3 regions of the Ectothiorhodospira sp. PHS-1 genome follow, and region 1 is predicted to be linked to each of the others. Evidence: riboswitches for the same ligand, from Rfam matches in the RefSeq annotation. Region 1 holds a riboswitch; each other region holds the start of a gene.
The links. A riboswitch is a leader RNA that binds a small molecule or an ion and turns the genes downstream of it on or off. The one in region 1 is predicted to bind cobalamin.
Positions count from the first base shown of each region.

Region 1 (3,273 bases):
GCGGGACGCTGCCCAGGGCCACGGCGATGCCCAGGGACAGGCCGGCGGCCCCCAGCAGGATCGGCAGCACCAGGGCCGGTCGGCTCACTCGGTCGCCTCCGGGCGTCGGGTGCGGGCGGTCTCCAGGGCTTCGCAAACCTGCCGGGTGCCTTCCAGAATGCGGGGCGTGGCCCGTTGCAGCAGGGACGGGGGGATGAAGAACAGATTGTCCCTGGCGGTGGCGGTCAGGGTCGGCCAGCGGCGCCACTCCTCGATCCAGTGCGGGCTGTCCTCACCCATGCCGCCCCCCAGGATCGCTTCCGGATCGGCGGCCAGCACCACTTCCCGATCCAGTCGCGGGACCAGGGCTTCCAGGTCACCGAACAGGTTGTGGCCGCCGCAGATTTCGATGGCGCGGGAGATCAGGTGCTGGTCGTTGAGGGTCATGAGGGGACGGTCCCAGATCTGGTAGAACACCGTCACCCTGGGCCGGTCGCCGTATTGTGCTTCCAATGCCCGCAGATCCCGACGGAAGTCCTCGGCCGCTTCCCGTCCCTGGGGTGCCCGCCCGGCCAGGGTGCCCAGGCGTTCCAGGGCCAGGGCCAGCTGTTCGAAATCCTCGGGGTCGTTGTAGTAGACGGGAAGCCCCAGCCGGGCCAGGCGCTCCACCTGGGCCTGGACGTTGCCGCTGCTCCAGGCCACCACCAGATCCGGTTTCAGGGCCAGGATGGATTCCATGTCCAGTTGCTTGTAGCTGCCGATCCTGGGGATGTCCGCTGCCGCCGCCGGGTAGTCGCTGAAACTCACCGTGCCCACGATCCGGTTGCCGGCACCCACGGCAAACAAAAGCTCGGTGATGTGGGGGGCCAGGCTGATGATGCGCTCGGCCGGCGCGGCGAGGGACACCGTCTGCTGTCGGTCATCGATGACCTGGACCGGCGTCGGCGCGGCGGGGTCGGCCGTGGCCATGGTCAGCCAGGCACTGAGGCATAAAATGCCGGATATCATCGGTAAACGGGCTTTTTTTGCGCGCATCGTCGCCTTTCTTGCTGATTGCCGATAGTGGGTGATCAAGTCTTGAAGGCAGGCATTATAGCAGTTGCCGGCGGTCAATCCTGCCGGAAAAAACCCCATTGGCGGTAGCCAATCATGATCCTGTTGCGTATTATCCTGCCTCGCTTCAGGTGCCGGATGCGTGACACACATCCGGTGAAACGGGAAGCCGGTGCGACCATGGCCCAAGGCCATGGACAATGCCGGCGCTGCCCCCGCAACGGTAGGCGAGGTGGGGGGTCCATGGTGTTTCCAGGATCCCCGGCAGGGCGATACAACCACTGCGCGCAAGCGTGGGAAGGTGCCCTGACCAGGTCGTACATGACCCGCCCGCGAGCCCGGAGACCGGCCTGATGCGCTTACGCGGCATTGCGGAGGGCTTTGCGCGGCTCGATATCTTCGGGTTCCCCGGTAGGGAAGTGCCGTTCGTGGTCGTGTGCCAGGACGGGTTTCCCGTGCCCCTGGCTCTCCAGCATGCCGTCCTGATTCAAGACTGCATGGCGCGCGGGCGGCGCGCCGGAGAGTATCCCCATGCACAAGAAGTCCCTGCTGTCGGCCGCGATCCTGCTGGCCCTTCCCCATGCCCTGTCTGCCCAGGAAATGATCGCCCGGCTCGATCCCATCCTGGTGACCCCCACCCGCACGGCCCAGACCGTGGATCAGACCCTGGCGTCGGTGACCGTGATCGAGCGTGAAGAGATCGAGCGGTTGCAGCCGAAGGCGTTCGCGGATCTGTTGGCGGCCCGGGCTGGCATTGCCCTGTCTCAAAATGGTCCCTTCGGCAAGACCACCGGCCTGTTCCTGCGCGGCGCCGCTTCGGATCACACCCTGTTGCTGATCGACGGCGTGCGCATGGGCTCCGCCACCCTGGGCAGTGCCTCCTGGCAGTTCCTGCCCCCGGCGGAGATCGAGCGGGTGGAGATTGTTCGCGGACCCAGAACCAGTCTCTATGGTTCCGATGCCATCGGCGGCGTGATCCAGGTCTTTACCCGGGAAGGTGACGGCCCGGCCCGGGTGCGGGCGCACATGGGGGCCGGTTCCTTCAATACCCGGGAATATGGCCTTGGGGTATCCGGCAGCCAGGACCGGACCCGCTACAGCCTCTCCGGCAGTCACTTCGGCACCGATGGCATCGATGTTCAGCGGGGGGTGGGGGATTCCGGTCGGGACGGATTCCACAACAGCAGTGTCTCCGGACGTTTGTCCCACCAGGCTACCGAGGGTCTGGAGCTGTTCGGTTCCTTCCATCATGCCTTCGGAGAGACCGACTACGATTCTGGTCAGTTGGCCCGGGACTGGATCGATTTCGTCCATCATGCCTCCCGAATCGGTGTCCGTGGGCAGCTCCACGAGGTCTGGTTCAGTGAACTGAGCGTCAGCCACAGCCGGGATGAGAACGAAACCTTCCAGAATGGGGTGGCCTCGTCACGGATCGATACGACGCGCTACCTGCTGGCCTGGCAGAACGACCTCCTGCTGGGGGATCATCTGTTCACGGCGGGGGTGGACTACCAGGAAGACAAAGTGAGCAGTTCCAGGGACTATGACGAGACCCGGCGGGACAACTGGGGGGTATATGCTCAGCTCCAGCTGGACCTGGGGCATCATGCCCTGACCGGCAGCCTGCGGCAGGATGACAACGAGGCTTTTGGCAAGGAAACCACCGGGCAGCTGGCCTGGGGCTACCGGATCACCGATGCCTGGCGGGTTCGTGCCAGCGGCGGCACGGCCTTTAAGGCGCCCACCTTCAACGACCTGTACTGGCCCGGTGGCGGCAATCCGGACCTGGCACCGGAATCCTCCGAAACCTATGAACTGGGGCTGCGTCATCAATCCGGTGGTTTTCATGCGGATCTGGCGGTGTTCCAGTCTGACATCGACGATCTGATCGAGTGGGCGCCGGTGCCCGGCAGCTCTTTCTGGCAGCCGCAGAACGTGGAAAAGGCGCGTATCCGTGGCCTGGAACTGGAGACGGGGATGCGTCATGCCCACTGGTCGGCCCTCCTGTCCCTGACCTTGCTGGATCATGAGAACCGCCATACCGGTCATGAGCTGCGGCGTCGCCCCAACGAGATCGCGCGTCTGGATCTGGACCGGCGATGGCAGGACTGGTCTTTCGGGACCACCCTCATTGCCGAGGGACGGCGCTACAATGATGCCGCCAACACCGACCGCATCGCCGGTCACGAGTTGGTGCATCTGCGGGCCGCTTATCAGGTGAATCCGGCCTGGACGGTGCGG
Region 1 is NZ_AGBG01000009.1:62,250-65,522, reverse strand. It holds gene ECTPHS_RS05745 (iron ABC transporter permease) at 1-88, opposite strand, end outside; gene ECTPHS_RS05740 (cobalamin-binding protein) at 85-948, opposite strand; cobalamin riboswitch at 1,145-1,401, shown strand; gene ECTPHS_RS05735 (TonB-dependent receptor domain-containing protein) at 1,564-3,273, shown strand, end outside.

Region 2 (3,273 bases), on a different contig from region 1:
TCAGACTCCCAGGCCGCTTCATTGCCGCCGGACAGCAGTATCTGCACCACCGGGACATCGTCCAGCAATGGCGTATCCGCGACCGATTCCATCCCGCCCCGGGCAAAGGCGGTGCTGTTGAGCACCAGAGTCACGGCCTGCTCCCGGCACAGGCGGCGCACGGTGTCCAGGCACAGGGGGTCCTTGAGGGAAATCAGGGCCAGAGGCAGGGGATTGAGACCACACGCCAGCAGACTCCCGCACAGGGCGTCGAACACCTGGATATTGCCCGCCTGCAAATGGGCACGATAAAACAGCAGGGCCACCCGGGGGGCGCCGGGAATCCAGCGGGCCTCCCAGGCCGCCACCGTGCCCACATCCAACTCCGGGTGAAAGATCCCGATGGCGGGCAGAGGCCGGGGCGGCGGCACCGACAGGGGCAACTGGAAGAAGGTGGCGCCCAGGTAGCGGTAAAAGGCCCGGACATTGGCCCCGCCCCCTTCCCGCAGATAGCGCCACAGGGTCCGACAGACCTCCGGGGCCACCGTACTGCCGGCCAGTAGGCGAGGGTCCTCCACATGATCTCCGGAGAACATGGCCAGGTCGATGCCGCGCCGCCGGCACAGGGCCTGTACCTGCTCGGTGCCGTAGGGCCAGTAGGACTCCCCGCCCAGGTGATCAATGATGATCAGGCGTGCCCGTTCCAGCACACTTTCCATGTAGAGATCCACGGAAGCCGGTTGCCGCAGGTGTAGCAGATTGGCCAGGCGCAGGCTCGGGTAGCCGGTCAGGCCGCCCCCCGGGGTCTGAGGGTTGCCGGGATAATGGCTGGCCAGCAGGGCCAGGGTGGTATCCGCCGCGCTGAGGATGACGATCTCCGCCGGGGACTGATCCAGCCGGATGGTGACCGTGTCGTCATCCACAAAGCCGCCGGGCTGGGCCGACAGCAGGTGCATCAGGCCGGTTCCGCAAGCGCCGCCGGTGCCAGAGCCTCCCGCAGCACGGCGGCCGACAGGCCACGGCCGATACAGACCAGGCGGGTCCGGGGCGACTCGTCAGGCCGCCAGGGACGGTCGAAATAGCTGTCAAAGCGCCGGCCCACCCCCTGGATCACCAGCCGCATGGGCTTGCCGGGCAGGCAGGCAAAGCCCTTGATGCGAAGGATGTCATGCTCGCACACCAGAGTCTGCAGCCCTTCCAGCAGGGCTTCCCGATCCACCGCCGGCAACTCGACGACGACGGAATCAAAGGCGTCATGTCCATGCTCGTGTTCGTGTTCATGCCCGTGGGCGGCACCCTCTCCCTCATGGTGGTGATGGTGGTGATGGGCGTGGCGCAGATGGATGCCCTCCTCCGCGGCACAACCCAGACCCAGCAACAGGGACAGATCCAGACGTCCGTGATCGGCGGTCACCACCTTGACCTGGGGCGGGATCTCCCCGCGCACCAGCGCCTCCACCTGTTGCAGGGCCTCCGGAGTGATCAGGTCCCCCTTGTTCAAGAGCACCAGATCCGCCGCGGAGAGTTGATCCTCAAACAGTTCATGCAGACCGGAGACATGATCCAGATTGGGGTCTGCGCGACGCTGACGTTCCACCGCCTCCGGGTTGGCGGCAAACCGGCCGGCGGCGACGGCGGGGGCATCGACCACGGTGATGACCGCATCCACCGTGCAGCCGGTGCGAATGGCCGGCCAGTTGAAGGCCTGCACCAAGGGTTTTGGCAGGGCCAGGCCCGAGGTTTCGATGAGGATATGATCGATCTCGTCGCGGCGCTCCATCAGGGCCTGCATGACCGGATAGAAGGCCTCCTGCACGGTACAGCACAGACAGCCGTTGGCCAGTTCGTAGATGCGACCGGCCTCTTCGCCCCCTTCGGTTTCGCAGCCCACGGTGCAGCCGCGAAGGATCTCCCCGTCCACGCCCAGTTCACCGAACTCATTGACGATGACCGCAATGCGCCGTCCCTGGGCATGATCGAGGATATGGCGCAACAACGTGGTCTTTCCACTGCCCAGAAAGCCGGTGACGATGGTGGCAGGGATGCGCGCCCGGAAGGCGCCCGAGAATGCAGACATGGAATGTCTCCTGCACGCCGCCCGCGTGCATGTTGATGGAGTGACAGATATTCCGCGGGCCGGTCTCCGGGCTCGTGGCTGTGCCGGGGCACACTGGGGATCGCCTTCCCATGAGGCGCGCCTGAACGAAGGCGCAACCTCACAGTGGCCGGATGATCCCTGCTCACCACCTACCGTTGCGGGGGCAGCGCCGGCATGGTCGCCACGGCGACGTCACCGGCTTCCCGTTTCACCCGAAGGCACTGGCCTGCGGGCACCCGTGGAAGGATTGAACAAACGGGGCAAGCTTACCGGGTATGGCACCCTTCAGACAATGCCGGCAGTGACCTTTCCCCCGCCCTCACCGGGGCAGCACACGGACCGGGGCGATCTCGTCCAATGGCCTGGGTCTGCCGATGTGATACCCCTGCACGAAATCCACACCGATCCGGCCCAGGACCTCCAGTACCTCCTCGTTTTCCACGAACTCAGCAATAGTCTTCAGGCCCATTTCATGGCCGATGGTATTGATGGCCCGCACCATGGCCAGATCGACCGGGTCGTGGGCGATATCCTTGACGACGACCACGATGCCCCGGACATGGACGCATCACTGCGGCGTGCCAGCGCGTGATCCCGGACGCGGCGCTGACCCGGCTTGACATAAGTCATCAAAGGCATCAAAGCCGAATGCAAGTAACTTCGTAATCAATTAAAAGAATCGTTATTGTTATAAAAATCAGCCAGTGATGCCCTTGCAGCGGCTAGCCAGCCAGTCCCGTCCCACCCCCTGACGGCAAGAGGTGCATCATGAAGCTCGTCTCCCTTCCCACCACCACGCTGGCCCTGTGCCTGCTCGGCGGCCCGGCCCTGGCCCATACTCCCCTGTTCGCCTGCTACGACAACGGCGACGGCACCATTCTCTGCGAAGGCGGCTTCTCCGACGGCTCATCCGCCGCCGGCGTGACCATCCGCGTGCTGGACGGCAGTGGCGGGGTGCTGCTGGAAGACCAGCTCAACACCCTGAGCGAAATCGAGTTCGACAAGCCCGAAGGCACCTATACCGCGGTATTCGATGCCGGTGAAGGTCACCGGATCGAGATTCCCGGTAGCCGTATCCTGCCCTGACCTCACCTTCGTTCCCAAGGAGCCGTTCCCTCATGAAGCGATCCCTGATGACAGCAGGCCTGGCTTTCCTGGTTGGACTCGCCGCGCCGACGCAAGCCCATTTCCAGCTG
Region 2 is NZ_AGBG01000014.1:13,634-16,906, reverse strand. It holds gene cobN (cobaltochelatase subunit CobN) at 1-935, opposite strand, end outside; gene cobW (cobalamin biosynthesis protein CobW) at 935-2,056, opposite strand; cobalamin riboswitch at 2,096-2,332, opposite strand; gene ECTPHS_RS07580 (EAL domain-containing protein) at 2,397-2,624, opposite strand; gene ECTPHS_RS07575 (hypothetical protein) at 2,846-3,163, shown strand; gene ECTPHS_RS07570 (DUF4198 domain-containing protein) at 3,196-3,273, shown strand, end outside.
Region 2: another riboswitch for cobalamin. It lies ahead of cobW (cobalamin biosynthesis protein CobW); the one in region 1 lies ahead of ECTPHS_RS05735 (TonB-dependent receptor domain-containing protein).

Region 3 (3,273 bases), on a different contig from region 1:
TGGCATTTCCCATCAGCACCCGGCCCGGTTCGTGCTGGTGGGCACCATGAACCCGGAGGAGGGCAGGCTACGCCCCCAATTGCTGGACCGTTTTGGTCTTTTCGTTACCCTGGACGGGGGGATCGATCCCCCCACTCGGGAGGCCATCGTGCGCGCGCGGCTGGCCTTTGAGATGGACCCGCATGGCTTTGTCCTGCGCCATGATCAGGCACAACGGACATTGCTGGAGCGGCTCTGCCGGGCCCGTGATCGACTTGAAAGTCTGGTGTTCGAGGATGATTTGCACCGGCAGGTCAGCCGGTTGTGTTTCGAGGCAGGGGTGGAAGGGGTGAGGGCGGATCTGGTCATGCTGCGTGCCGCCCGTGCCCACGCCGCCCTGGCGGCACGATCCCGGATAGAGGAACAGGACGTGCAGGCGGTGCAGGCCCTGGTGCTGGACCACCGGCGTCCGCCGGCCGGCTCCGAGTCTGTGGAGGTTCCGCCTCAAGGCTCGCATGCCGCCGAGCAGAGGCGTCCGCCTCCTGCCGGGGCGACGATGGAATCGGAGTCCACGGAAACGTCCCGTGGCCAGGATCCGGAACCGGATCATGATGATGAATGGGGCGTACTGCCGCCGGAGCCGGTGGCCTACCGGCCATGGGATGTTGCGAGGCCCTTGCCGGTAAAAAAGCCCTGACGCACCGTCGGGCACCCGGACAGGTGCCCGACGGGCGCGGTGACAACCCCGGTCGGCAGCGTGAGTTCTCCCGCCTTGAGCCGGGGGTCATCCACTGGCACCGCAGCCTGATCCACAAGGGGCATGGCCCCCTGACCCGGGACGCTCTGGTTTATCGTCGCCGCCGGGGGCATGGTGACATGCTCTATTGTCTGGTGCTGGATTGCTCCGGTTCCATGCTGCGTCGGGACAAGCTGGCCCTGGCCAAGGGACTGCTGTCCGCCTGGGTGCATCAGATCTATGTTCTGCGGGGGGAACTGGCGGTGATCGGGTTTTCGGGCAACGGGGCGCGGGTACTGCAGCCTCCGGCCCGGGCCGCCGTCTTCAACGAGGACTGGATTGCCCCTATTGGCGGCGGTGGGGGAACGCCGATGGCTTCCGGCGTGGCCCTGGCGGACGCCCTGCTGTTGCAGGTACGCCGCCGGAACCCCGACAAGCGCATCGGTCTATGGTTGCTGACCGATGGCCGTACCCACCGGATTCCCCCCAGGCCCGTGCATGCCGATGTCTGCCAGGTGGTGGACTTCGAGACTGAAGCCGTCTCCCTGGGACGGGCGGCGAGGATCGCCCAGGCCTGGGAGTGTGCCCATGGGCACGTGAATGCCCTATGAGGACTGCCGCGCAGAGGCGATACGCAGATTATCCACGGCAAACAGACGACCCAGCCGCCTGCCTTCGTGGGCTTTCAGCAAGCGCACTGCGGCGTAGGTGACCAGGGGTTCGATGAGCACGATGAGCGCATAAGAACTGGCCCACAGCGCCCAGGCGCTGATCCCTGTACCTGTTCCCGCCAGCCAGAAACCCACCATCAGGGCCACGCCGCTGTAGTACATCGCATCCAGACGCAAAATCCGTCCCCAGGTCAGGGTTTCGCCCTGTTCCCGGTAGCGTCGCCCGATGGTGTAGTGGACCAGCAGCAGCGGCAGGATCAGGGAGAGGCTGTTGACTGCCCAATGCGCCAGGTCGGCAGGTTCGAAGATGAGGGCCTGCAGGAGCAATCCTAGAGCAAAGCCGAACAGTGCGGGCAGAAAGCCCAGGGTGAAGTAGATGGCCATGGCCCCGACGAAGTGAAGCTCCGATGGCCCGACGTGAAAGTGGATAGCCTCCATGAAGACCGAGAAGAAAAGCGTGGCCAGGAGAATACGCGGCCAGTCCTGTGGGCGGCGTATGAGGTGGCGTAGGTAATAGGCAAGTACGACCGCGGCGGTGGCCCCGGCAAGGATGAGTTTGGGTTGGGCAATCAAGCCTGTTTCGATATGCATGGCAGACCTCGGTCTATCGGGTTCCAGAAACCATGCGGGGGGCAGGATCAAGGCGGCAGGCAACCCGGCAAGTGCAGCGACCTGCCAGGCATGTACGCCGCCGTTCACGGTTCCCCGCCGTGTGGCGTCGTTGCTTGAGGCCGGTCTCCGGGCTTACGAGAGGAAGCTATGCTTCCGGTGAGGCGCCTTCCCATGCCGGACGCAGTATTACGCCTTCGGCACAGTGACGTGATGCCACACTTTGACTCGCCTACCGTTGCGGGGACAGCGCCGGCCTTGGCCGGTGTGTGAAATATATTCACGTCACCTGCCGCACCGGCTTCCCGATCACGACACTCGACGCCGACCGTAGGCCGGACGCACGGGTGCCGCGATCCCGACGGCACGTGCCGCCGGGTCACCTGAAGCAGCCGAAACCTTACGAACCTTGGGGAAGCAAGTCAATGTGCGACGTGTTTGTTCTCTACCGAGACAACCCGGTTGCGGCCGGCCGCCTTGGCGCGATAGAGCGCCAGATCCGCCGCTTCGATCAGTTGTCCGGGTGAGCGTGTGTCCCCCATATTCAGCGTCGCCACGCCGATGCTGACCGTGATCACCCCCAACGGGGAGCTTTCGTGGGGCAACGCCCTTTGTTCCAGCATGCCGCGAATCTCTTCCGCCAATCCAAGGGCCCTTGCATGATCAAGACCGCTGCAGACAACGGCAAACTCCTCACCGCCGTAGCGGGCCGCCAGATCGGTGGCCCGCTGGGTATGTTGCCGTAGCACGTCGGCCAGCACCTGCATGCAGTGGTCTCCCGCCGGGTGTCCATGCTGATCGTTGTAGGCCTTGAACCAGTCGATATCCAGCATCAGCAGACTCAACGGCTGGGCGAAACGGCGGGTTCTGGCCCATTCTCTTGCCAGCACTTCATCAAGGCAGCGTCGGTTGGCCAGGCCGGTGAGCGCGTCGGTGCGGGACAGTCGGGACAATTCCTGGTTGGCCTGCTCCAGCTCCGCCGTGCGCGTGGCCACCTGCTGCTCCAGATCCTGGGTCTGTCGTTCCATGCGATGTGCCATCTGCCCCAATGCCTGGGACAGCTGGCTGACTTCCTTGACCGGGGTGCGGATGTCGGGCCGGTAGGTCCAATCCCCCCGTCCGAGTCGGCTTGCCCAGCGACTCAAGGCCACCAGGGGACGGGTGACCCAGATGCTGATGAGGGTGATCAGGATCATTCCCAGCAACAGTATCCCGGCCGCCACCAGCAGCAATTGCCGTAGTAGATCCAGCATCGGTGCCATGAACTGGCTCTGGGGG
Region 3 is NZ_AGBG01000014.1:20,164-23,436, forward strand. It holds gene ECTPHS_RS07595 (ATP-binding protein) at 1-676, shown strand, start outside; gene ECTPHS_RS07600 (VWA domain-containing protein) at 700-1,326, shown strand; gene ECTPHS_RS07605 (energy-coupling factor ABC transporter permease) at 1,321-1,977, opposite strand; cobalamin riboswitch at 2,098-2,343, opposite strand; gene ECTPHS_RS13995 (sensor domain-containing diguanylate cyclase) at 2,418-3,273, opposite strand, start outside.
Region 3: another riboswitch for cobalamin. It lies ahead of ECTPHS_RS07605 (energy-coupling factor ABC transporter permease); the one in region 1 lies ahead of ECTPHS_RS05735 (TonB-dependent receptor domain-containing protein).